DNA from 3 places in the Streptomyces sp. NPDC006134 genome. Region 1 is predicted to be linked to each of the others. Evidence: riboswitches for the same ligand, from Rfam matches in the RefSeq annotation. Region 1 holds a riboswitch; each other region holds the start of a gene.

Region 1 (7,536 bases):
CTGCTGGAGGAGCGGATCGTCTTTCTCGGGACACCGATCGACGAGGTGGCGGCCAACGACGTGGTCGCCCAGTTCATGTACCTGGAGCACCAGGCACCCGACCGGGACATCGCGCTCTACATCAACTCTCCCGGCGGCTCCTTCGAAGCCATGGCGGCGATCTACGACACGATGCAGTACGTCGGCTGTGACGTGGAGACGACCTGCCTGGGCCAGGCCGGGTCCCCGGCGGTGGCCCTGCTGGCCGCGGGCACGCCGGGCAAGCGCTCCGTGCTGCCGGGCGCGCGCATGGTGATCCGCCAGCCGGCCCTCGCCGAGCCGGTCCGGGGGCAGGCCGACGACCTGGCCGTCCAGGCCGACGAGTTGACGCGCGTCCGTTCCCTCCTGGAGGAGATGCTCGTGCGGCACACCGGCCGCACCCGCGCCCAGGTGAGCGCGGACATGGAGCGGGACAAGATCCTCGACGCGCGGGAGGCGCTGGCGTACGGCCTGGTGGACCGGATCGTCTCCGGCCGCAAGGGCGCGCGGCCCGCACCCGGCGGGGAGTGAGGCGGACGTGCTTCCCGAACTCCCGCCCCTGCCCGCCCTGACGCGCGCCGAGGCCGAGCTGATCGACCGTTACCTCGACGTGGCCGACCTGCTCGGCCGCGTCAACCCGGCGCGCCACGGGGACACCTACCGCGGACTGCGGGCCGCCCAGGCCCTGGTCGGCCGGGCGGCCGCCCTGCGCGACGCGCTGACGCTGATGCACCAGCGGGGCGAGAGCGAGCTGCACACCGCCACCCTGGCCCGCGCGCTGCGCCTCCTGGACGGCGAGCGGCGCACCGCCCGCGTCACGCTGCCGCCCGCCTCCGGCAGTTGACACACCGGCACCCGGCCCGGGCTCCCCCACGCGTCGCGCGGGGCCCGGGCCGGGCCCGGAAGGCGCCGAACGGCGTACCCCCTTTCGGTGGAGAAATTCCTGCTGTATCAGGCGTATGCCGGTTGCGCCTTCCGCTGCACCCCGGTGCGGAATAACTGATTCCGCCGCTGGTCCGGAGCTCGGCGGCACCCTCGACGGAAGCTCGAACACAGGGGTGTCCACCCGAACGGGTGAGTGGTGAGTAACAACACAAATCCCCGGTTCCGTTGGGATTTTCGGACTTCGGTGCGCCAAGATCCCTGTCTGACGACAAGCCCCCGCCACCGCGGCGGGGCGGTCCGGGCGGACGCCGAGTCCTGCCGCCGCCCGGATGACCGGTCGACAGAAAGTGGATCGGCAGGAGTGGAGGACCCAAGCACGACGGGTCGCCGGAACGGTCACGCCATGGCCGGGCCGAGCAGCCCTTGGGGTGAAGCCGCACCACGCGGCCGGGCAACTTTGTCAGCCCGAATCCGACAGGTCATCCTTCACAGGCGGCTGACGAAGGGTTGCGCATGACTGCGCTCAATCGTGTCCCGTCCCTCATGGTCCGGGCCGGTACGGCCTCGGCTCTCACCATCGCCGCCGTCGGCGGTTCGATCGTGGTCCCCGGCGTCGCCTCCGAGGCCGCCGCCGCGGCCCCGGCCACGAAGGCCCTCCAGATCGCGGCCTCCAAGAAGGGTGCACCGTACAAGTACGGTGCCACCGGGCCGTACCGGTTCGACTGCTCCGGGCTGACGCAGTACTCGTTCAAGAAGGCCGGCAAGAAACTGCCGCGCACCGCCGCCCAGCAGTACAACAAGACCCGCCACATCTCCGCCAAGAACCGCAGGGCCGGAGACCTGGTCTTCTTCCACTCGGGCCGGAACGTGTACCACGTCGGGATCTACGCCGGGAAGGGCAGGATCTGGCACGCCCCGAAGACCGGCGACGTGGTGAGGCTCCAGAAGATCTGGTCCAAGAGCGTCTGGTACGGCCGGGTCAAGTGACATGGCGCGGGGTGGTGGCGACCCGACTCGCCGCCACCCCCGGAGCATCCCTCCGGCAGGCGCGCGCCACCCCCGCAGCATCCCTCCGGCAGGCGCGCGCCACCCCCGCAGCATCCCTCCGGCAGGCGCGCGCCACCCCTGCGGCTTCCCTCCGGCAGGCCGCGCCGACCGCGACGCCGCCCTCGGGAGGCCGGGGCCGGCTGCTGCCGGCCCGGCGCCCGCCCCCGGGCCGTGTGAGACGGCCGGAAGGGGGCTCGGACGGGCCTCCCCACGTGACACGCCCTCCGGACGCCGTTACGGGTGACGACGCGCTCGAAGTCCGGGCCCTCACGCGTGGCACGCCCTCCGATGGATACCCGTCACGCCATGGCCGACCACCGCCCCTGCACCGCGCGCAACGAGACGCCGCTGGAGCGCGCCGACCGCAGCTTCGCCGAGTTGCTCCAGGAGCCGCGGGTCACCCAGACCGGGGGCCAGATCCTCTTCGCCTTCCTGCTGTCCCTGGCGTTCACCTCGCGCTTCCCGGATCTCGACGCCGTGCAGCGGGCCACGTACGTCACCACGCTGCTGCTCGCCGTCCTCGCCGCCGCGCTGTTCACGGCACCGGCCGCGCTGCACCGTTCGCTCTTCCGCAAGGGCGCCAAGCCGCGCATCGCGCAGGTCTCCTCGCAGCCGGCCGCCCTCGGCCTCGGTGTGCTGGTGCTCGCGTTCACCGGCTCGGTGCTGCTCGTGGTGGACGTGACGGCCGGCCGGGCCGGTGGCGTCGCCGCGGGCGCGGCGACCCTGCTCGTGTGCCTCGGCCTGTGGGGGCTGCTCCCCCGGCTGGTCCAGCGGGCGAAGGCGTCCGGTGAGCGGGAGTCCGCGGACGGTCCGCCGGCGGCACGGGGCCGGGGAGGGGCATCGCGCCGGGTGCCGTCGGTGCGGCGCGTCCGGCCGGACGCGCCGGTTCAGCGCCGCTGCTCCTGCTGAGGGGCGGCCGTGACCGGCTCGGCCGGTTCCCTCCAGGGCAGTTCGATGGAGACGGTCTTGCCGCCCTCGCGGGTCGGCCGGATCCTCAGCCTGCCGCCGCACTCGGCGGCCAGCCAGCGGATGATCACCATGCCGCGGCCGTTGTCCTGCTGCACGGCGGCGGGCAGCCGCTTGGGGAACCGGGGGTGGCTGTCGGTGACGCCGACGCACAGACGTTCCTCGCGGTCGAGTGCGAGGGCGACCGTGAAGGTGGGCGACAGTCCGAAGGTGTGCTGCACCGCGTTGGTGGCCAGTTCGGAGACGATGAGCCGGATGGTGTCGGACACCTCCGTGCCCGCCGGCAGTCCCCACTCCGCCAGGGTGCCGACCACGTAGGTCCGGGCGGCGGAGACCGAGGCGGGATCGCTCGGCAGAGTGACGGAGGCTTCCAGATGATCTGCCATGGCGACGTCGTCCCTTCCCACGGGACCGCAGCCCGGCACGGAGCCGGATGGTTCGAGTACGGTCCCGGACTGGTGCTTCGTCGCCAGACTGCCATCACCCGCCGGTGAAGGGCGGCGATCCACCGGGATATGCATATATCTGTCGCTCGATGCGGTGAACTCTGCGACGACAGACCGTATTCGGGCGGCCCGGAAGGAGTAAGGAGAGGCCCATGCAGCACGGTCCTGCGGTCCGCCGCCGGAAGCTGGGCGCCGAACTGCGCGCGTTGCGCACCTCGGCAGGGCTCACCAGTGGTGAGGCCGCCCGGCTCGTGGGCTGGCACCAGTCCAAGGTGAGCCGGATCGAGACCGGAACGAGCGGTGCCAAACCGGCCGATGTGCGGTTACTCCTGGACGCCTACGGCGTGGCCGATCCCCAGCTGCGGGACCTGCTCCTCGTCCTGGCGGGTTCCGGCCGCGGCACCGGCCGGCACCACCACTGGTGGCACGCCTATCGCGGAGTGCTGCCGCCGACGTACCGGGACTTCATCAGCCTGGAGTCCCAGGCGAGCGCGATGCGCACGCTGGAGACCACCGTCGTCCCCGGGCTGCTGCAGACGCCGGAGTACGCCCGGGCGGTGACGCGGGCCGCGGTGGACGGAGTGCCGGAGGAGCGGCTGGACGCGCTGGTGGAGGTGCGGCTGGCCCGGCAGGACGTGCTGCGCAGGGATCCGCCGCTGGAACTGCGCGCCGTGCTGGACGAGGCGGTGCTGCGCCGGGAGGTGGGCGGCCCCGGCGTGATGGCCCGGCAGCTGGAGCGGCTGGTGGAGGCGGCACGGCTGCCTCACGTACGCCTCCAGGTCCTGCCGTTCGGCGCCGGGGCGCACATCGGTGTCACCGGCTCTTTCGTAATCTTCTCATTTTCGAGCACTTCTGATCTGGATGTGGTCGTTCTCGACCACTTGACGAGTAGCCTCTATCTGGAACGGAAAGAAGACCTGGAGGCCTACTCCGAGGCCTTCAACGCCCTTGGGATCCACGCCCTTTCGCCCGAGGACTCGTTGGATTTCATCGCCGCGACAGCGGCCGGCGCGTAAGGAGGCACCATGTCCGCACTGCCTCGCACCGTCCCTTCCAGCACCCGGCTGCCCGGTGTGCGGTGGCTGCGCAGCAGCTACAGCACGGGCGCGAACAACTGCGTCGAGACCGCCCGGCCGGCCGCCGGCCCCTGGGCCGGACTGCTCGCCGTACGCGACTCCAAGGACCCGGCCGGGCCCGCGCTGCTCTTCTCCCCGGGGAGCTGGGCGGACTTCCTCTCCGGGCTCCGGTGAACCCCAAACCGGTGCGCCCGGGGCCGGTGCGCCCGCTTCCGTCCGGTCCCGTCACGCCCGGCTGACCCGCCGGGCAGCGTGCGGCACGCGGCCGTGCCCCGCCGGCTCACGGCCGCGTCCGGCAGATCACCCGCACGGCGTGCCGGAGCTGTTCCCCGGTCAGGTCCGCACGGGCGGTCAGTCTGAGCCGTGAGACGCCGTCGGGCACGGAGGGAGGACGGAAACACCCCACGGCCAGGCCCGCCGCCCGGCACTCGGCCGCCCACCGCACGGCGTCCTCGGCCGAGGGCGCGCGCACGGAGACCACCGCGGCGTCCGGACGCACCGCCGTCAGGCCCGCGGCGGTCAGCCGCGCGTGCAGTTCGCCCGCCACCGCACGGGCCCGCTCCGCCCGCCAGGGCTCACGGCGCAGCAGCCCGAGGGCCGCCAGGGCCGCGCCGGCCGCCGCGGGGGCGAGCCCCGTGTCGAAGATGAACGTCCGGGCCGCGTTGACCAGGTGGTCGATCACCCGGGCGGGGCCGAGCACGGCTCCCCCCTGGCTGCCGAGCGCCTTGGAGAGCGTGACCGTCACGACGACGTCGCCGGCGCCCGCGAGCCCCGCCGCGTGCGGGGCGCCGCGCCCGCCGTCGCCGAGTACGCCGAGGCCGTGCGCGTCGTCGAGGACCAGCCCGGCGCCGTACTCCCGGCACGCCTCGGCGAGGCGGGCCAGCGGGGCGGCGTCGCCGTCGACCGAGAACACCGTGTCGGAGACCGCGACGGCGGGCCCGTCGTGCATCTGGAGCGCCTTGCGCACCGCGTCCGGGTCGGCGTGTGCCACGACCTGGGTGGTGCCGCGGGCCAGCCGGCAGCCGTCGATCAGCGAGGCGTGGTTGCCGGCGTCGGAGACGATCAGCGAGCCGTGCGGTGCCAGCGCGGTGACGGCGGCGAGGTTGGCCGTGTAGCCGGAGGAGAAGACGAGGGCCGCCTCGGCGCCGCAGAAGGCGGCCAGTTCGCGTTCGAGCTCCGTGTGCAGCTCGGTGGTGCCGGTGACGAGCCGGGAGCCGGTCGCGCCGCCGCCCCAGACCCGCGCGGCCCGGGCGGCTCCCTCGACGACCTCGGGGTGCCGGGCCAGGCCCAGGTAGTCGTTGCCCGCCAGATCGAGGAGCGGGGTGCCGGCCGGGCGGGGCCGCAGGCTCCGGACGAGCCCGGCGCGGCGGCGCAGCCCGGCCTGCTCGTCGATCCAGCCGAACGCCATGGGTCCTCCGGTGGTGCGGGGTTTTGTAGGCAGTGCACAGACATTAGCGGCCGGGGCCGCCGCCCGAGGTGTGGTGATACCCACACGGTGAATCGCCGAAGTTGTAAGGAGTCTCCGTGGCCAGGGGCGGCCGAGTAGGACAGGATCGGCTCCCATGGATCTGCTGAAGACGCTGGTGGACAAGGGACTTCGGCGCGAGACGCCGACGCGCGAGGAGGCGCTGGCCGTCCTCGCCACCTCCGACGACGACCTGCTCGACGTGGTGGCCGCGGCCGGCCGGGTGCGCCGGCACTGGTTCGGGCGGCGGGTGAAACTCAACTACCTCGTCAACCTCAAGTCCGGCCTGTGCCCGGAGGACTGCTCCTACTGCTCCCAGCGGCTCGGCTCGCAGGCCGGCATCCTGAAGTACACCTGGCTCAAGCCCGGCGAGGCCTCCGAGGCCGCCGCCGCGGGCGTGGCCGGGGGCGCCAAGCGGGTGTGCCTGGTGGCCAGCGGGCGCGGTCCCACCGACCGGGACGTGGACCGGGTCTCCGAGACCATCAAGGCCATCAAGGACGCGAACGAGGGCGTCGAGGTGTGTGCCTGCCTCGGTCTGCTCTCCGAGGGCCAGGCGGAGCGGCTGCGCGAGGCGGGCGCGGACGCCTACAACCACAACCTGAACACGTCCGAGGCGACGTACGGGGACATCACCACCACGCACACCTACGCCGACCGGGTGGACACCGTGCGCAAGGCGCACGCGGCCGGGCTGTCCGCCTGCTCCGGGCTGATCGCGGGCATGGGCGAGAGCGACGAGGACCTGGTCGACGTCGTCTTCGCCCTGCGTGAGCTGGACCCGGACTCGGTTCCGGTCAACTTCCTCATCCCGTTCGAGGGAACGCCGCTGGCCAAGGAGTGGAACCTCACCCCGCAGCGCTGCCTGCGCATCCTGGCGATGGTGCGGTTCGTCTGCCCGGACGTCGAGGTGCGCATCGCGGGCGGGCGCGAGGTGCACCTGCGCACGCTGCAGCCGCTCGCCCTGCACCTGGCCAACTCGATCTTCCTCGGCGACTACCTCACCAGCGAGGGCCAGGCGGGCAAGGCCGACCTGGAGATGATCGCGGACGCCGGGTTCGAGGTGGAGGGCACCGGGCAGGCGACGCTGCCGGAGCATCGGGCGGGCGGCGGGTGCGGGGCGCACGGAGGCGGTTCCGCGGACGGGTGCGGATCGCACGGAGGCGGTTCCACCGGCGGGTGCGGATCGCACGGAGGCGGTTCCACCGGCGGGTGCGGATCGCACGAGGGCGGCGGCGGTGGTGGCGGGTGCGGCACGCACGAAGGCGGTGGCGTCCGCGGTTCCGTGCCGGGGGCCGGTGAACCCCGCACCGACCTGGTCGCCGTACGCCGCCGGGGCGCCGGAACGGACCTGGCGCCCAATGCCTGAGCCGAGCGTGCCCGAGCTGCTGGAGCTGGACCGGCGGCACGTCTGGCATCCGTACGGCCCCATGCCCGGCCGCGAGGCCCCGCTCGTCGTGGAGTCGGCGAGCGGGGTGCGGCTGAAGCTCGCCGACGGGTCGGGCGAGCTGGTGGACGGCATGTCGTCGTGGTGGTCGGCCGTCCACGGCTACAACCACCCCGTGCTGAACGAGGCCGTCCGCGAGCAGCTCGGGCGGATGAGCCACGTGATGTTCGGCGGGCTCACCCACGAGCC
Region 2 (7,536 bases), on a different contig from region 1:
GACACGTCTTCGCGGCCTTCATCTACCTGCTGTTCGAGGCCGGCGCCAAGTAGCGGCGGCCGTCGCCGGCCTCAGTCGAGCAGGCGCTCGCGCAGCCGCTCCCGGGTCTGCGGGGCGAGCTCCAGCCCCTGCGCCAGGTAGGCGTCCACGCCGCCCCACGTCTCCTCGATCGTGTCGAAGGCGGCCGCCAGGTACTCGGCGCGCGCGTCGAACAGCGGGCTGAGCAGGTCCATGACCTCGGGGGAGTAGGCGGAGGCCGACGTGCCGCTGCGGCGCACCTTGTAGCGGCGGTGCTTGGCGTTCGACTTCAGGTAGTCCTCCACGATCGCCTCGCGCTCGACGCCGAGGGCGAGCAGCGTCACCGCCACCGACAGGCCCGCGCGGTCCTTGCCGGCCGCGCAGTGCATGAGGGCGGGGACGCTGTCCTCGGCGAGCGCGTGCAGCACCCGGGAGTGCTCCGCCGTGCGCTCCTTGATGATCATGCGGTACGAGTCGATCATCCGCTGCGCGCCCTTGCCGTCCGCGAGGATCTCGCGCAGCTGGTCGAGGCCGCCGTCGCGGACCATCTTCCAGAACTCGGCGCCGTCGGCCGGGTCGGACAGCGGCAGGTTCACGTTGCGCACGCCGGGCAGCGCGACGTCCGGGCCCTCCAGCTTCTGGTCGGCCGCGTTGCGGAAGTCGAAGATCGTGTGCAGGCCCAGGGAGGAGAGGAACGCGGCGTCGTCCTCGGTCGCGTGCGCGAGGTGGCCGCTGCGGAAGAGCACTCCGTACCGCACCCGGCGCCCGTCCACCGTCGGCAGTCCGCCCACGTCGCGGAAGTTGCGCACTCCGGTCAGCTCGGGTTCGGTCGACGGGACCTGCTGCGTCACGAGGGCTCCTCCCAGTCCGTCCCACCGGCGCTGCGTGCGGCGGGCACCCTCCCGACGATACGGCATCCCTTGCCTGGGGCAATGAGTTGTCCACAGGCATGACGGGGGCGCCCGCGCGCCCTTGCCGCCGGGGCGCACCACCCCCGACGAAGGGAGGAATTAGGAGCTTGTGTCTGTATTGAGAATTTTGCTTGAGATGCCCGGATCGCCACAATCCTTACAACTCGCTCCGGAATAAAAGAATCTGAGGGGCCGACGCGTGAGGAGCGTCATATCCGTGACCGTGCGTCGCCCGTCATGCTCACGTAATTCGCACGCTCTTCAAGGGCTTTTGCGTCATGCGGCCCTCTCGGAATCGACGCAGAGTGACGTCATTTTCCCGAAAAGGATCAGGTGAAACGCCTGCCCCGGCAATCTCTTGCTTGTCCCTGTGCGTCCTGGTCGCTTACGTTCACCACCGATCCGGACGGACGCCGAATCCTGCCGCCGACCGGAGCCGCACTCACCCACCACCCGTACACGGCAGGAGCGGGGGACCCACAGGTACAACCGCCTGTTCCGGTCTCCGGAAAGGCTTGGGGTAAAGCCGCACCCCCGTGCGGCCGGGCATCTCCAGCCCGCACCCGACAGCTCACCTCGCAGGCGCCGGAGAGGAATTCGTCATGCCCGCGAAGGGTAAGCATCGCCGGCCCAAGGCCCAGCTTTTCGCCCGTACCATCGCCTTCGCCGGAACCGGTGGCGCGGCGCTCGCCCTCCCGCTCATGGGGGCCGCAGGCGCTCACGCCGCTCCTGCGCAGCCGGTTTCCGAAAAGGCCGTTCAGTCCCTTCCGGCGGCCCGGGACAACGCCGCCGGAAAGAGCGCCGGGAAGAACTCGGACGCGCGGACGTACACCGTGAAGAGCGGTGACTACCTGTCGAAGATCGCCGACGAGCAGAACGTCAGCGGCGGCTGGAAGAAGCTCTACGCCGACAACCGCGAGGCCGTCGGCGCCGACCCGTCGCTCATCCACCCCGGCCTGAAGCTCGTCATCGGCGGCAAGGCCGAGGCGGGCGCCGCCAAGTCCTCCTCCTCGGCGGCCTCCTCCGCGAAGGCCGCCGCGCCGTCGAAGCCGGCCACGCCGTCGCAGAAGCCGTCGTCGGACGCCCCCGCGAAGCAGTCCTCCTCCGATGAGGCGACCGCCCAGTCCGCCGGCACCGCGACCGCCTCCAGCGGTTTCGTGTCCCCCGTACCGGGCGGCACCGTCGGCACGCCGTACCACCAGTCGGGCAGCATGTGGTCCAGCGGCTACCACACCGGCACGGACTTCGTCGTCCCGACCGGCACCTCCCTGAAGGCCGTGGGCGCGGGCACCGTCGTCTCCGCCGGCTGGGGCGGCGCGTACGGCAACCAGGTCGTCATCAAGCTCACCGACGGCCACTACGCCCAGTACGCCCACCTGTCCTCGATCTCCGTCTCCGCCGGCCAGAGCGTCACCGCCGGCCAGCAGATCGGCCTGTCGGGCGCGACCGGCAACGTGACCGGCCCGCACCTGCACTTCGAGATCCGCACCACGCCGGACTACGGCTCCGACGTGGACCCGATCGCCTACCTGCGCTCGCACGGCGTCTCCGTCTGACGCCCGCGCCCCTCGCGCACACCGAAGGCCGGCCCCGAACCCCGGGGCCGGCCTTCGGCGTTGTCCGGCACTCGCGGCGGTGCCGCCGTATTCCGGAATTGGCGAACACTTTAGGAGTGGCTTATCTCACCGTCCGTCAACCCCTTCCTACGGTCGCGTAGGTCACATTCCAAGGTGAATGATGGGCCGATGTGGCAGACGATTCGAAGAGTGACAGCAGATCAGTGATCGGGTCGTACGTGGCGGTGGGGGACAGCTTCACCGAGGGCGTCGGCGACCCCGGACCCGACGGGAAGTTCGTCGGCTGGGCCGACCGGTTCGCCGTACTCCTCGCCGACCGCCGGCCCGAAGGCGACTTCACCTACACGAACCTCGCCGTGCGCGGCAAACTGCTCGACCAGATCGTGGCGGACCAGGTGCCCCGTGCCGTCGAGCTGGCGCCGGATCTGGTCTCGTTCTGCGCGGGCGGCAACGACATCATCCGCCCCGGCACCGACCCGGACGAGGTGGCCGAACGGTTCGAGCGGGCGGTCGCCGCGCTGAGTGCCGCGGCCGGCACCGTGATGGTGACGACCGGCTTCGACACCCGCGGGGTGCCCCTGCTCAAACACCTGCGCGGCAAGATCGCCACCTACAACGGGCACGTGCGGGCCATCGCCGACCGGTACGGCTGCCCGGTGCTCGACCTGTGGTCGCTGCGCAGCGTGCAGGACCGCCGGGCCTGGGACGCCGACCGGCTGCACCTGTCGCCCGAGGGGCACACGCGCGTGGCCCTGCGCGCCGGCCAGGTGCTCGGCCTCCCGGTGCCCGCGGACCCCGAACAGCCCTGGCCGCCGCTGCCGCCGCGCGGCACCCTCGACGTCCGGCGGGACGACGTCCAGTGGGCCCGCGAGTACCTGGTGCCGTGGATCGGGCGCCGGCTGCGGGGCCAGTCGTCGGGCGACCACGTGACGCCCAAGGGGACGCTCTCCCCGGAGGACATCCGCATGCGGATCGCGGCGGTGGCCTGAGGGGGGGGCGGGCGGACCGGCCCCTGTACTGCGCGGTGCCCGCGCCACTCCTGCCTGCCCGCCCGCTCCACCCGCTCAGCCGGTGCCGGACCGCCGGGTGCCCTCCGCGGGGCGCCCGGCGGCCGTCCGCGGCAGGCCGTGCGGGTCGCGCAGATCGCAGGAGTCCTTGAACCCCTGACTCGTCAGGCCGAGCGCCGCGTTGATGCGCGAGCGCAGGTTCTCCACGGCGACCATGGCCGTCAGCTCCACGAAGGCCGGCTCGCCCAGCCGCGCGCACAGCCGTTCCGCCAGGTCGTCCGTCACGACGGGCGGGGTCGCCGTCATCGCCTCGGCGTACTCCATGACGTCCCGCTCCAGCGGCGTATAGGCGTCGCTGTCCCGCCACAGCGGCACGTCACGCAGCTTGCGCGGGTCCATGCCGCGCTCGGCGTTCTCCCAGAAGCCGAAGTCCATGCACCACGAGCAGCCGATCGACGCCGCGGACGCCATCACGGCGAGTGCCTTCAGGTCGGCGTCGAGCTTGTCCCACTTCGCCACGGACTGCTCGAACCGCAGGTCGCCCCAGAGCACGCGCGGATTGTGGGCGAGCGCCCTGCCGGGATCGATGACCTTGCCGTACATGCGCCTGGAGTACCACTCCATGACGCGGAAGAGCAGCGTCCGGGGCGGGGTGAGGGATACGCGGGCCATGGGCCACCTCCTGGTGTGCGGGACTCCGAACCGAGCCGGGCGCGCCGTGCGGGCGCCTCACCGGTACGACGGGAGGAGGGGGCGTGGATGTGACATGCGGTGCGGCGGCTGTTGGGAGGGGGGAGGGGGCGGTCGCCGTGGGAGGGTCCTCGAATCCGTTGCCGGAGGGGGCGGCTGCCGTGGGAGGGGGCCGGGCCCGTTGCCGGAAGGACCGGCCATAATGAGGGCCCCATCCACTCCGTCCGGAGGTGCCGTGGCCGCCGTCCGATTCCCCAGCTCCGGGCCGCGTGTGCCGCGGCCCGCGGCCTTCGGCAGGGACCCGGGCGGCGAGCGCCTGGCCCGTATTCACGCCTCACCGCACTTCGCCGACGGCGTCTTCCGCAATCCGGGCGGTCCCACCCGGACCCGCCCTTCCGGAGCGGGCAGGGACTTCGCGAAGCTCTACTTCGACAAGGACGCGCGGCGGCGCCGCACCCCCCGGGGCACGGTGCCGGTGCACGCCACGACGCTCGCCGACCTCGCCCGGCCACCCGCCACCGGGCTGCGCCTGACCTGGCTCGGGCATGCGAGCGTGCTGGCCGAGATCGACGGGCAGCGGGTGCTGTTCGACCCGGTGTGGGGTGAGCGCTGCTCCCCCTTCGCGTTCGCCGGGCCCCGGCGGCTGCACCCGGTGCCGCTGCCCCTGGCCGCGCTCGGCCCGGTCGACGTCGTCGTCATCTCGCACGACCACTACGACCATCTGGACATGCCCACCATCAAGGCGCTGGCCGGCACGGACGTCCTCTTCGCCGTGCCCCTCGGCGTCGGCGCCCACCTCGAACACTGGGGCGTGCCCGCGGACCGGCTGCGCGAACTGGACTGGCACGAGTCGACCCGGATCGGCGGCCTCACCCTCACCGCGACCCCGGCCCGCCACTTCTGCGGCCGAGGGCTGCGCAACGCCCAGCACACGCTCTGGGCCTCCTGGGTCGTCGCCGGCGAGCGGCACCGCGTCTACCACAGCGGCGACACCGGTTACTTCGACGGCTTCCGGGACATCGGCGCCGCACACGGCCCGTTCGACGCCACGATGATCCAGACAGGGGCCTACTCGGATTACTGGCCCGAGAACCACACGGGCCGTACGCCGCTGCCCGGCCCGTGGCCGGACATCCACATGAACCCCTCGCAAGGGATCCAGAGCCACCTGGACCTGCAGCAAGGCCGGCCGAGCGGTGTCATGCTGCCGATCCACTGGGGAACGTTCAACCTCTCGTTGCATCCGTGGGCCGAACCCGGGGAGTGGACGCTGGCCGCAGCCGGCGCGGTCGGTCAGGCGCTCGCCGTCCCTGTACCGGGCGAGCCCTTCGAGCCTGCCGGGGCCCTCCCCACGCGCCCTTGGTGGCGGGATGTGTCCCTGCCGCTGAACCGCGAGTGGCCCGTCCCGGAGATCGATCCGGTGGCGTCCCGTGACGACCTCGGCCTCGTGGGCGAGAGCTGACCGGGGACGGGTCCGAGCGCGTGACGGAAGTCCCCGCGACCATGTCGGGGACGGAGCTCGTAACGCCACCCACTCACACTCTGGTTACGGCGACCTCGTCGAGGGCCGTCTCGCCGGCCGTCGGGACGTCACCTGGTGTCCTCGCAGGCCCGGAAGGGCGGTCCGGGCAGAGGTCACGACGGGCGGCCGGGCGTGAGCCTCTCGTACACCGTCACTCTCCGGCCGCGGACCTGCTCGTCGGTCACCGGCGTGAAGTACTTCCGCAACGTGGAGATCTTCGTCTTGTCCCCGGCCGACCTCACCGGCTTCGACACCTCCGCCGCGTCGGTGACGAGAACGATGCGCTGTCGCGCGAGCATCTCCGTCCGGATGCGTGCCGGGTCCCACTCCACGCCCTTCAGCGTTCCGGAACGCTCCGGGGTCTCCTCCAGGGCGATGTCCTGGAGATCCGTGAACGCGTGCGGGGAGACCATCCGGGTGTCCCGCCGTGCCGCCGGGACGAAGAGTACGGCGTCCTCGGGCTCCTTCAGCCGCTCCACCCGCGCCGCCGCTGTCAGGACGTCGTCCACGCGGCTCTGCGGCGAGCGTTTCGCCAGCGCCTGCGGCAGCAGAGCGGCCGACGCGACGGCGACCGCGGCGGGAAGGACCCACCGTGACGCGCTCCACGACCACCGGGACACCGCCCGCACGAGCGCGCCGAGAACGACACCGGTCATCAGGGCCAGGCCCAGCAGGCTGAACAGGACGTACCGGTCCACGAACAGTGGCTTGAACAGGGAGATCCCGACGAGACCGAGCTGCGGAACCGCAAGCAGCGGCAGCCCGACGGCCGCTGCCGAGAGCCGTCCTGCCCGGGGACGGTCCAGGAGGGCCCCGAGCCCGGCGATCGCCAGCAGGACCGCCGGTCCGGTCAACACGTGCCAGGTCAGCGGAGGTATCCAGGACACCTGACCGGACTGAGTCCGACTGAAGAGGACCAGTGGTGCGGCGCCTGTCGTCGCGGCCGTGGACGACACGGCCCAGCGGGCCCACGTCCCGCGCGCGACACGTGCCCACGCCAGAGTCGACAGGTGCGCGGGCAGGATCAGCAACGAGAGCCAGTTCAGCAGGCCGCACACGAGGACCGTGCAGCCGTAGACGGCCCAGTACGTCCACCGGTCCCGTCGTCCCTGCAGCATCGCCACGAGCAGCAGTGTCGAGAGCCCGGCCCCGGCCGCCACCAGGGCGTACGGACGGCCTTCCTGGAGGTGGAACTGCACGGAGGGAAGCAGTCCGAACGCCATGCCTCCGCCCAAGCCCGCCGGCACCCCGGCCAACCGCCGTCCGAGCGCCGCCACACACGCCGCTCCCACCGCGACGGCCAGTACGGAGGGCAGCCGCAACACCGTGGTCGAAGGGCCGAAGCACTCGAACAGCCCGTGCATGATGAGGTAGTAGAGACCATGCACGGCGTCGACGTGCTCCAGCATGCACACGATCTCGCCGGTGGACCGGAGGGCGACCTGCCAGGTCGCGGCCTCGTCCCGCCAGACACTGTGCTGCCGCGACAGCCCCCACAGGCCGAGCGCGACGGTCCAGAGGAACGGAATCAGCCAGACGGGAAAGTGGCAGCGCCGAAGACGGACAGCCGTCGATTTCGTCAATGTCGGTCCGCCCCCGGCCGGTCAATTCCAGGCAATCATTCGCACTGTGTGGTGTTCGGCATGAATCCGAGTGGCGGAGAGGCCGGCAGCGCGGACATGACCTTACCGGGAAGGTTCACTCCGCACGCTTCGTGTGAGGCGGATCACGGGAGCCTCCGGCTGCGTCAAACGCCGCCTCTGGCGGAATAAGTAATTCCCCTTTAGTGAGGGGCGCCGCCGAACCGGCGC
Region 3 (7,536 bases), on a different contig from region 1:
GCTGTTGCCGTCGGCCCACGCGGAGTAGGCGTCGGCGGTGTCGACGAAGTTGCCGCCGGCGGCCGTGTAGGCGTCGAGGACGGCGAAGGAGGCCGCCTCGTCGGCGGTCCAGCCGAAGACGTTGCCGCCGAGGGCGAGCGGGAAGACCTCGAGGTCGGAGGAGCCGAGCTTGCGAAGAGAAGTCATGCCCTTCTGCAACATAGATGGCAAGGCCACCTATTCCGCGGACTCACCTTCCGCGGACTCACCTTCCGCGGACTCACCGGGCCGAGCGAACCCGGCCCGACCGGTCCCCCGCCCCGTCCTCAGAGAGTGAGCCCCTTGCTCCGTAGCCAGGCCGCCGGGTCCACGCCGGAGGCGGACCCCTCGGGGTGCACCTCCAGGTGCAGGTGCGCGCCCGTGACGTTGCCGGTGGCGCCGACGCGCCCGATCACGTCCCCGGTGGAGACCTTCTGGCCGACGCTGACGCTGATGGAGGACTGGTGGGCGTACCAGATCTCCGTGCCGTCGTCGAGGGTGAGCACCGTCTTGTAGCCGTAGGAGCCGTCCCAGCCGGCCGAGGTGATCGTGCCGCTGTGCACGGCCTTGATCAGCGTGCCCGTGGGGGCGGCGAAGTCGAGGCCGGTGTGGTGACCGGAGGACCAGTACGGGCCGGCCTGCCCGAAGGTGGAGGTGAGGGTGTACGAGGAGGTCGGCAGCGCGTACTGGCGGGCGAGCGCGGCGAGCCGCTCGGCCTCGGCCTTCTTCCTGGCCTCCTCCTCGGCCTTCGCCTTCTCGGCGGCGGCCTTGGCCTCGGCTTCCTTCTCCGCCGCGGCGGCGGCCTGAGCGGCCTCCTTCTCAGCGGCGGCGACGGCGTCGGCGACGGCCTTGCTCTCGGCCTGTTCCTGCTGCTGCTCGGCCTGCGCCATGATCCGGGCCCGCAGTGCCTCACCGGCGTCGGCGGTGCCCTGCTCGGTGCCGGCGGAGGCCGTGCCGATGCCGCTGAGCGGGGCGGCCGGAGTGGTCGCCGCGGGCTCCTCCTCCTCGTCCGCGATGAGCGAGCCCACGGACGGCAGGTCGGGCATGGTGATCGACACCGGCGACTTGCCGGACTGCGCGCTGGCCATGCCGCCCGCGCCGACGGCGGCGATGACACCGACGCCGAGGACGGTGGAGCTGCGGGCGAATCCACCGCGCTGCTTGGCGACACGGTGCCGGCCGCGCACGGGACGGACGGACTCCGCGGTGGGGTTCCACTCCTCGAAGGGACCCTCGCCGGGGCCCTCACCGGGAAGGGGGCCGCCGTGGCCGAAGGGGACGGTGTCATGCCGGCTCGGCATGAACGGGGCCTCGGGGGCAGGCCGGTTGGACGCCACGTGGGCGCGCTCCTTTCCTTCCTTCTCCGCCTACCGGGTTAGCTGACGGGTTCGGAGCAGGAAGGTCTCCTACGCGCGTATACGTGCCGTGTCTCCACGGCGGCATACGCCCGATTCACCCCAAGGTGGTGGTTCCCCGGTTCCCTGACGGGATTCGGCGCGTGCGCGCGGAGCCGTCTCCTGTGACGGCTGGGACGACCGCGCTGCGTTATCGAACGTTAATAGACGCGAGGCGCGTATTCCAAGCCGTTCCGCTTGATCATTAACGATTTCCGGGGGGACGAACAGGCCATGACCACCGCATTTCCGGCGAGTTGACCTCCCCTCAGCCACCCCCCTCGCCCCACACGCAACCTGACGGTGTGTCAGTTGTTATGCGGAGGGCGGCCACCCCGTCACCATCCGTGACGGCGATCGGGCGCGGAGTCAGGAACGCCGTACGGCGAGCAGCGCCATGTCGTCGGCCATGCCGCCTCCGGAGTGCCGGCGCACGTCGTCGGCGAGCGCCGCCAGCAGGTCGGCGGGGTGGCGGAAGGTACGGCCGGCGAGCCGGACGGCCGGGTCGTAGAACACGCCGTGGGCGTCGCGGGCCTCGGACAGACCGTCGGTGTAGAAGAGCAGCGTGGCACCGCTGGGGAAGACGGTCTCGTCGGCGCGGTCGGGCCAGACGCCGAGTTCGCCCATGCCGAGCGGCAGCGCGGACTCCCGGGCGGGCGGCAGCGGGCGCAGGGTGCCGTCGGCGTACAGCAGCAGGGGCGGCGGATGCCCCCGGTTGACGATGCGGACGATCCCGTCGCCGTGCGGGAGTTCGGCGAGGACGGCGGTGGTGAACCCCTCGAAGGCGTCGAGTCCCTCGCGCCGGGTGCCCTCGCGGGCCAGCGCCCGCTCCAGCCGCTGGGCGACCGCCTCCAGCGTGGCCTCCTGCTCGGCGGCCTCCCGGAACGCCCCGATCACCACGGCGACGGCCGCGACCGCGCCCATGCCCTTGCCGCGCACGTCTCCGACGACGAGCCGGACACCGCGCGGACTGTCCTGCACGGCGTACAGGTCACCGCCGATGAACGCGTCCGCCTGCGCCGCCTCGTAGCAGGCCGCGATCTCGAACCCGCCGATCCGTTCGGCGGGTTCGGGCAGCACCGCCCGCTGCGCCGCCTCGGCGATCTCGCGGGCGGAGGCGAGGCGCTCGCCGGTGCGCCGGACGAGGCCGTTGATGAGCACGGCGAGCGCGGCGACCGTCACCACGGTGACCAGTTCGGTGAGCGCGTCGATCCGCGCCAGGACACCGAACCCCAGGTGAATTCCGAGCACGGCGGCGACGGAGGCGAGCCCGGTGAGCAGGGTGCCGCGCCGGGAGAAGAGCGGGGCGGCGACCAGGGGCGCGGCGGTGAAGAGGGGGGCCGCGGTGAAGGAGCGGGGGGTGAGGCAGTCGTACAGCACGCCGATGACGAGGAGCAGCGCGGGGAGCAGCCGTACGAACACCTGGAGACGGGAGCCCGCCCGCCCCCCACCGCCACCCGACGGCACGGAACCGGAACCGGAATCGACACCGGAACCGACACCGGAGCCGGAACCGACACCGGAACCGAGACCGGAGCCGGAACTGACACCGGAGCCGGAACCGACACCGGAACCGAGACCGGAGCCGGAACTGACACCGGAGCCGGAACTGACACCGGAACCGAGACCGGCATCGGGAGTGGCACCGGCACCCGGCCCGGGAGCGGCACCGCCGTGCGGCCCCTCGTCCACGTCACCAGGCCGCACCACTCGTCTCCGTCTCCCACCGGTCCCGCAGCTCGTGTCCGCGCCGTCGTCCACCTGCCCCGCCCGTCCAGGGTTCCCGGCGCGGGGGCGGGGAGCGAGCCGGGAGGGCCGACCGGATGACCGTACGAGGGAAACGGAAGAGAGACGGGGGAACGATCGGTCCGCAAACGCACCGACGGCCGGAACCCTGTCGGATTCCGGCCGTCGGCCTTCAGTAGCGGGGACAGGATTTGAACCTGCGACCTCTGGGTTATGAGCCCAGCGAGCTACCGAGCTGCTCCACCCCGCGTCGTTGTGTCTCAAGAGTACCCCATTTCCGGGACCGCCCGCACACGGGTTTCCGGCGCCCCCCGGCACCCCTCCCCACCTGGGCTTTTCACTCTCCGGGGTTGTCCGCGTGGGTCAGGGTCTCCCACGAGACGAAGAGGTCGTCGGTGCCGGCCGGCCGCGTCGTCACGGCGAGCCGGTGCGCGGCGGGGACGGAGATGCCGCGCCGGTTCTCCAGGTGGTTGAGGAGGACCTCCAGGTCGGGCCCCATGTCCGCCTCGACCTTGCCGCCGCACAGCCAGGCGGGCGCGGGCTCCCCCAGCTGGTGGCGGGCGTGCAGGGCGAGGGCGGCCTTCAGCCGGTCCTCCGTCTCCTTGTACAGGTCGACGCCCTGGTGCCAGGCGGTCTCGGCGATGTGGGCGGTGGCGGCGAGCGCGTGGCCGACGTGGGCGAAGTCGCGGCAGGTCTCCTGGGTCACGCCGTCCTTGTACGTCGTCTGCCGGTGCCAGTACGCCGCCAGCCGCTGCGGGGTGCCGATGGTGCTGCCCGCCGGGGTGAGCGGCAGCTTGCCGTCCTTCTCCAGGTAGAAGTAGGCGGGCACCCGTTCCCGGAAGCGCTGGAGCGCGTGGTTGAAGGTCTTGTGGTCGTCGAGGAAGACGGCGACGGAGAGGGCCCCGTCGGTCATGACGAGGTCCCGGTGGCCGTCGAGGTCGGGCGCTTTCCTCGTCAGGTGGGGCAGGTGTGCGCCGCGCAGCATCTCCTCGAACCGCCGCACCCGGTCCTCGGGCCACCCCGCACCGGGCGTGTGCCGCACCAGTTCCGCGGCCCGTGCCCAGGTGGACCCGGTCCATCCGGCCTGGAGCCCGGCGTCGCCCCCGGTGTGCCGGGTGAGCCGCGCCGACCAGGCGTCCATGATCTCCCGGGCCTTGACGGCGTGCTGCCGCTTTCCGGTGACGCCGAAGAGCAGGGCCTGGGTGTAGGCGGCGATGGCGTCCTCGCGCTCCTCGGCGCAGCCGCGGCCGGCCTTGCCGCCGGACGGGCAGGAGACGGTCTCCTGCGGCCGGGCCCGGTACTTGTACGACCCGTACGCGCTGTCCCGCATCGCCAGGTACGCGGTGAGCCAGGGCTGCCGCCCGGCGGTGGCGTTCTTCCGTACGGTGTCCAGCTGGGCCTTGCCGACCAGGACGCCGGGGTGGGTGAACTCCACGTCGGCGGGCAGCGCCCGCACCGCGGACCGGCCGCCCGTCTCCTGGCCGCACGCGGTGACGAGCCCCGCCACCAGGGTCGCGGCCACCCAGGCCACCGCCCGCCTGCGCACCGACCTCATCGCCACCTCCGCGTCGTCCGTCGCCCGGGTCACTGGCAGCGTGCCTCCGCGGGGGCCCGGCCCGCAGGTCCGGTTGGGCCGAACGGCCGCGTACCCGGAACCGGCCGGCCGGTCCATCGGTCAATCGGTCAATCGGTCAGATGCCGGTTGGGCGCCTTGGCCCGCTCCTCGAACTCGGGGAGGACGACGACGGCGGCGCCCTGGGCGGCGAGCACCCCGCTGCCGTCGGCCCCGGGCACGAAGGTGTCGGGCTCGCGCCAGGCCGTCACCACGCGCCGCACCCCCGCGTCGAGGATGAGCCGGGCGCAGGGGGCGGGCCGGGAGGCGCGGCGGGCGCAGGGTTCCAGGCTGCTGTACACCGTGGCGGTCGCCAGCCGCGGGTCGGCCGGGTCGGTCTTGGCGAGGGCCGCCTCCTCCGCGTGCACCACCGGGTCCCCGCCCTCCCGGGAGTACCCGCGGGCGAGTTCGGTGCCGTCGGCGGCGACCACCACCGCCCCCACGCTGAACGCGGTCCGGGAGGGCGGGCACTGCGCCGCCAGTTCGCAGGCGAGCCCGAGCCAGTGCCGGTCGGCGGCCGACACCTCCCCGCCCGCTCCGGGGGCCGTCGGCCGGTACCGCGTGAGGACGACGTCCCCGATCCGCCGCGTCTCCACCAGCCGCATCCGCCCGCCCGGATAGGTGCCGGGCCCGAACAGCCGGGGCGCCTCCGGGTCGCCGACGATCAGCGGCGCCAGCACCAGCTGGAGTTCGTCGGCGAGCTGCCGCTGCATCAGCTGTGTGTGGACGGTCCCGCCGCCCTCCACCATCAGCCGCCGCACCCCCCGCTCGTCGTGCAGGTACTCCAGCACCTCCCGCCAGTCCAGCTCGGCGCCGAACGCGACGACGTCGGCGGCGATCCCGAGCGCCCGGGCCCGCCCGGCGCCCTCCTCCGTCGTACAGACGACCTTGTCGCCGCCCGTGTGCCAGAACAGGGCCGCCGGGTCCATCTCCCCCGACCCGCTGACGGCCACCTTCAACGGGAACTCCGGCTTCCCCGCGGCGACCCGGGCCGCCCGCCGCTCGGGCGAGTTGACGAGCAGCCGCGGGTTGTCGGCCCGGATCGTCCCGGCCCCCACCAGGATCGCGTCCACGGACGCCCGCACCTCGTCGACCCGGTCGAAGTCCTCCGGGCCGGACAGCAACAGCCGCTCGGGACCGGCGTCGTCCAGGTACCCGTCGAGGGAGACGGCGGCGGAGAGCAGGACATACGGGAGGGGCATCGGCGGGCTCCGGAGGTCGATCGATGCGGGCGGTGCGGGCGGTGCGGGCGGTGCGGGCGGTGCGGGCGGCAGGGCAACGCTACGAGAACGCCCCTAGTCTCCGTCGGCCACGGGCAACCGCCGGCCACGCGACTCCGCCACCCTCAGCACGTCGGCCAGGCACTCCGACAACCGGATCGCGGCGTACCGCACCTCGGCGTTCGGGGACAGCGGGTCCTCCAGCACCTCGCGGGCACTGCCGAGGACGTCCCTCCCGACGGCGAGCTGCCGGGCCTCCGTCTCGTCGGCCAGACGGGAGACGATCCCGCCCCCGTCACCCGGGGCGAGGAAACAGGGCTTTCCCTCGGCCGACAGCCAGGGCAGCAGCCGCAGCTCGGTGACGCGTCCCATCAGGCGGCCACCTTCCGCCCGTCTCCGACGCGCCCGCTCTCTTCTTCGTACGCGGTGACGTACGGCCGGACGAGGCGGGTCCCGGTGCCGTCGAGGGGGAGGTGGCGGCAGTACGGGGAGTGGTGGCGGGGAAGGGGTCCGGGGGCGGCGGGGCGAGGGGCACGGTGACGGGGGACACCCGCGCGGTGGACCCCGGTCCCGGGACCGAAGAGAAGGCCCAGCCAATGGGCGATACGGCGGATAAGGTCGTGCATGTCGACGCTCCTGGTAAGCGTTGGCCATGCCCCGGGGCCCTGCCAGGCCGCCGGGGTCTTCTGTTTCTCACTTTGCTATAGGACGCATCAGGTAGCAATAGGAAGCATGGGGTTGCACCCGTACGTGGTGGGGTGCTTTTCGCCGCCTTAGCGTGCACTCATGGCTCATGAACGCGACTGGAGACCCGACCCGGCGAGTCACGTCTACGTGTACGTGCAGGTCGTGCACCACATCGCCGAGCAGATCCGGACCGGGCGGCTGCCCGCGGGCGCACGCCTCCCGGCCGAGCGCGACCTCGCCGAGCAGTACGGCGTGGCCGTCAACACCATCCGCCGGGCGATCCGCGATCTGCGCGAGCAGGGCCTGGTCATCACCGTGCCCATCAAGGGCACCTTCGTACGCACTGAGGAGCCGCCCTCCGACTCGCCGGAGGACGGGGACGGGGACGCCGACTGACGCCACTGACTCCCCTCGACCAGTGAGGCTTGTGCGGCTCCCGCCCCGGGCAGAGAGAACGCATGGGTGACCTGATCGTGGGATGGGCGATGCGGATAGCGGAAGCCGAGCTCAGCGCCGCGCTCCCTCGTCGGTGGGCGCACACACGCGGAGTGGCAGAACGCGCAAACGAGGTCGGCCCGGCCCTCGGGGAGAACACCGGCCTCCTGATCGCTGCCGCCACGCTGCACGACATCGGGTACGCACCTCGCCTGGCCGTGACAGGGTTCCACCCGCTGGACGGGGCAAGGTTCCTCCGCGACAAGCACGGGGCCGACGAGCGGCTCACTCGGCTGGTCGCGAACCACTCTTTTGCCCTGCTGGAGGCTGAGGAGCGTGGGCTGCGGGACGTGTTGGCGTCGGAGTTTCCGTTGCTGGAGGAGCCGTTGCTGGTGGACGCTCTCGTGTACTGCGACATGACGAC

The links. Region 1 has a riboswitch for cyclic di-AMP ahead of ABZ340_RS12835 (C40 family peptidase). Riboswitches for the same ligand answer to the same signal wherever they lie in the genome.
Region 2: it holds a riboswitch for cyclic di-AMP, as region 1 does, so the genes downstream of both, ABZ340_RS05555 (peptidoglycan DD-metalloendopeptidase family protein) here and ABZ340_RS12835 (C40 family peptidase) in region 1, are expected to answer to the same signal.
Region 3: it holds a riboswitch for cyclic di-AMP, as region 1 does, so the genes downstream of both, ABZ340_RS31600 (M23 family metallopeptidase) here and ABZ340_RS12835 (C40 family peptidase) in region 1, are expected to answer to the same signal.

Annotation. Positions count from the first base shown of each region.
Region 1 covers NZ_JBEXTV010000015.1:128,558-136,093, reverse strand. The annotation lists gene ABZ340_RS12845 (ATP-dependent Clp protease proteolytic subunit) at 1-549, shown strand, start outside; gene ABZ340_RS12840 (hypothetical protein) at 557-862, shown strand; cyclic di-AMP (ydaO/yuaA leader) riboswitch at 1,210-1,413, shown strand; gene ABZ340_RS12835 (C40 family peptidase) at 1,417-1,890, shown strand; gene ABZ340_RS12830 (DUF6328 family protein) at 2,257-2,859, shown strand; gene ABZ340_RS12825 (ATP-binding protein) at 2,838-3,302, opposite strand; gene ABZ340_RS12820 (helix-turn-helix transcriptional regulator) at 3,515-4,378, shown strand; gene ABZ340_RS12815 (DUF397 domain-containing protein) at 4,388-4,612, shown strand; gene ABZ340_RS12810 (8-amino-7-oxononanoate synthase) at 4,719-5,846, opposite strand; gene bioB (biotin synthase BioB) at 6,001-7,269, shown strand; gene ABZ340_RS12800 (adenosylmethionine--8-amino-7-oxononanoate transaminase) at 7,262-7,536, shown strand, end outside.
Region 2 covers NZ_JBEXTV010000006.1:4,240-11,775, forward strand. The annotation lists gene ABZ340_RS05545 (DUF6126 family protein) at 1-53, shown strand, start outside; gene ABZ340_RS05550 (tyrosine-protein phosphatase) at 72-869, opposite strand; cyclic di-AMP (ydaO/yuaA leader) riboswitch at 1,370-1,527, shown strand; gene ABZ340_RS05555 (peptidoglycan DD-metalloendopeptidase family protein) at 1,532-2,485, shown strand; gene ABZ340_RS05560 (SGNH/GDSL hydrolase family protein) at 2,710-3,495, shown strand; gene ABZ340_RS05565 (carboxymuconolactone decarboxylase family protein) at 3,571-4,185, opposite strand; gene ABZ340_RS05570 (MBL fold metallo-hydrolase) at 4,439-5,665, shown strand; gene ABZ340_RS05575 (glycosyltransferase family 39 protein) at 5,839-7,308, opposite strand.
Region 3 covers NZ_JBEXTV010000068.1:22,277-29,812, forward strand. The annotation lists gene ABZ340_RS31595 (aldo/keto reductase) at 1-186, opposite strand, end outside; gene ABZ340_RS31600 (M23 family metallopeptidase) at 306-1,355, opposite strand; cyclic di-AMP (ydaO/yuaA leader) riboswitch at 1,368-1,525, opposite strand; gene ABZ340_RS31605 (PP2C family protein-serine/threonine phosphatase) at 1,782-2,834, opposite strand; tRNA gene ABZ340_RS31610 (tRNA-Met) at 3,335-3,408, opposite strand; gene ABZ340_RS31615 (alginate lyase family protein) at 3,496-4,746, opposite strand; gene ABZ340_RS31620 (dihydrofolate reductase family protein) at 4,842-5,972, opposite strand; gene ABZ340_RS31625 (hypothetical protein) at 6,066-6,362, opposite strand; gene ABZ340_RS31630 (winged helix-turn-helix domain-containing protein) at 6,777-7,073, shown strand; gene ABZ340_RS31635 (HD domain-containing protein) at 7,136-7,536, shown strand, end outside.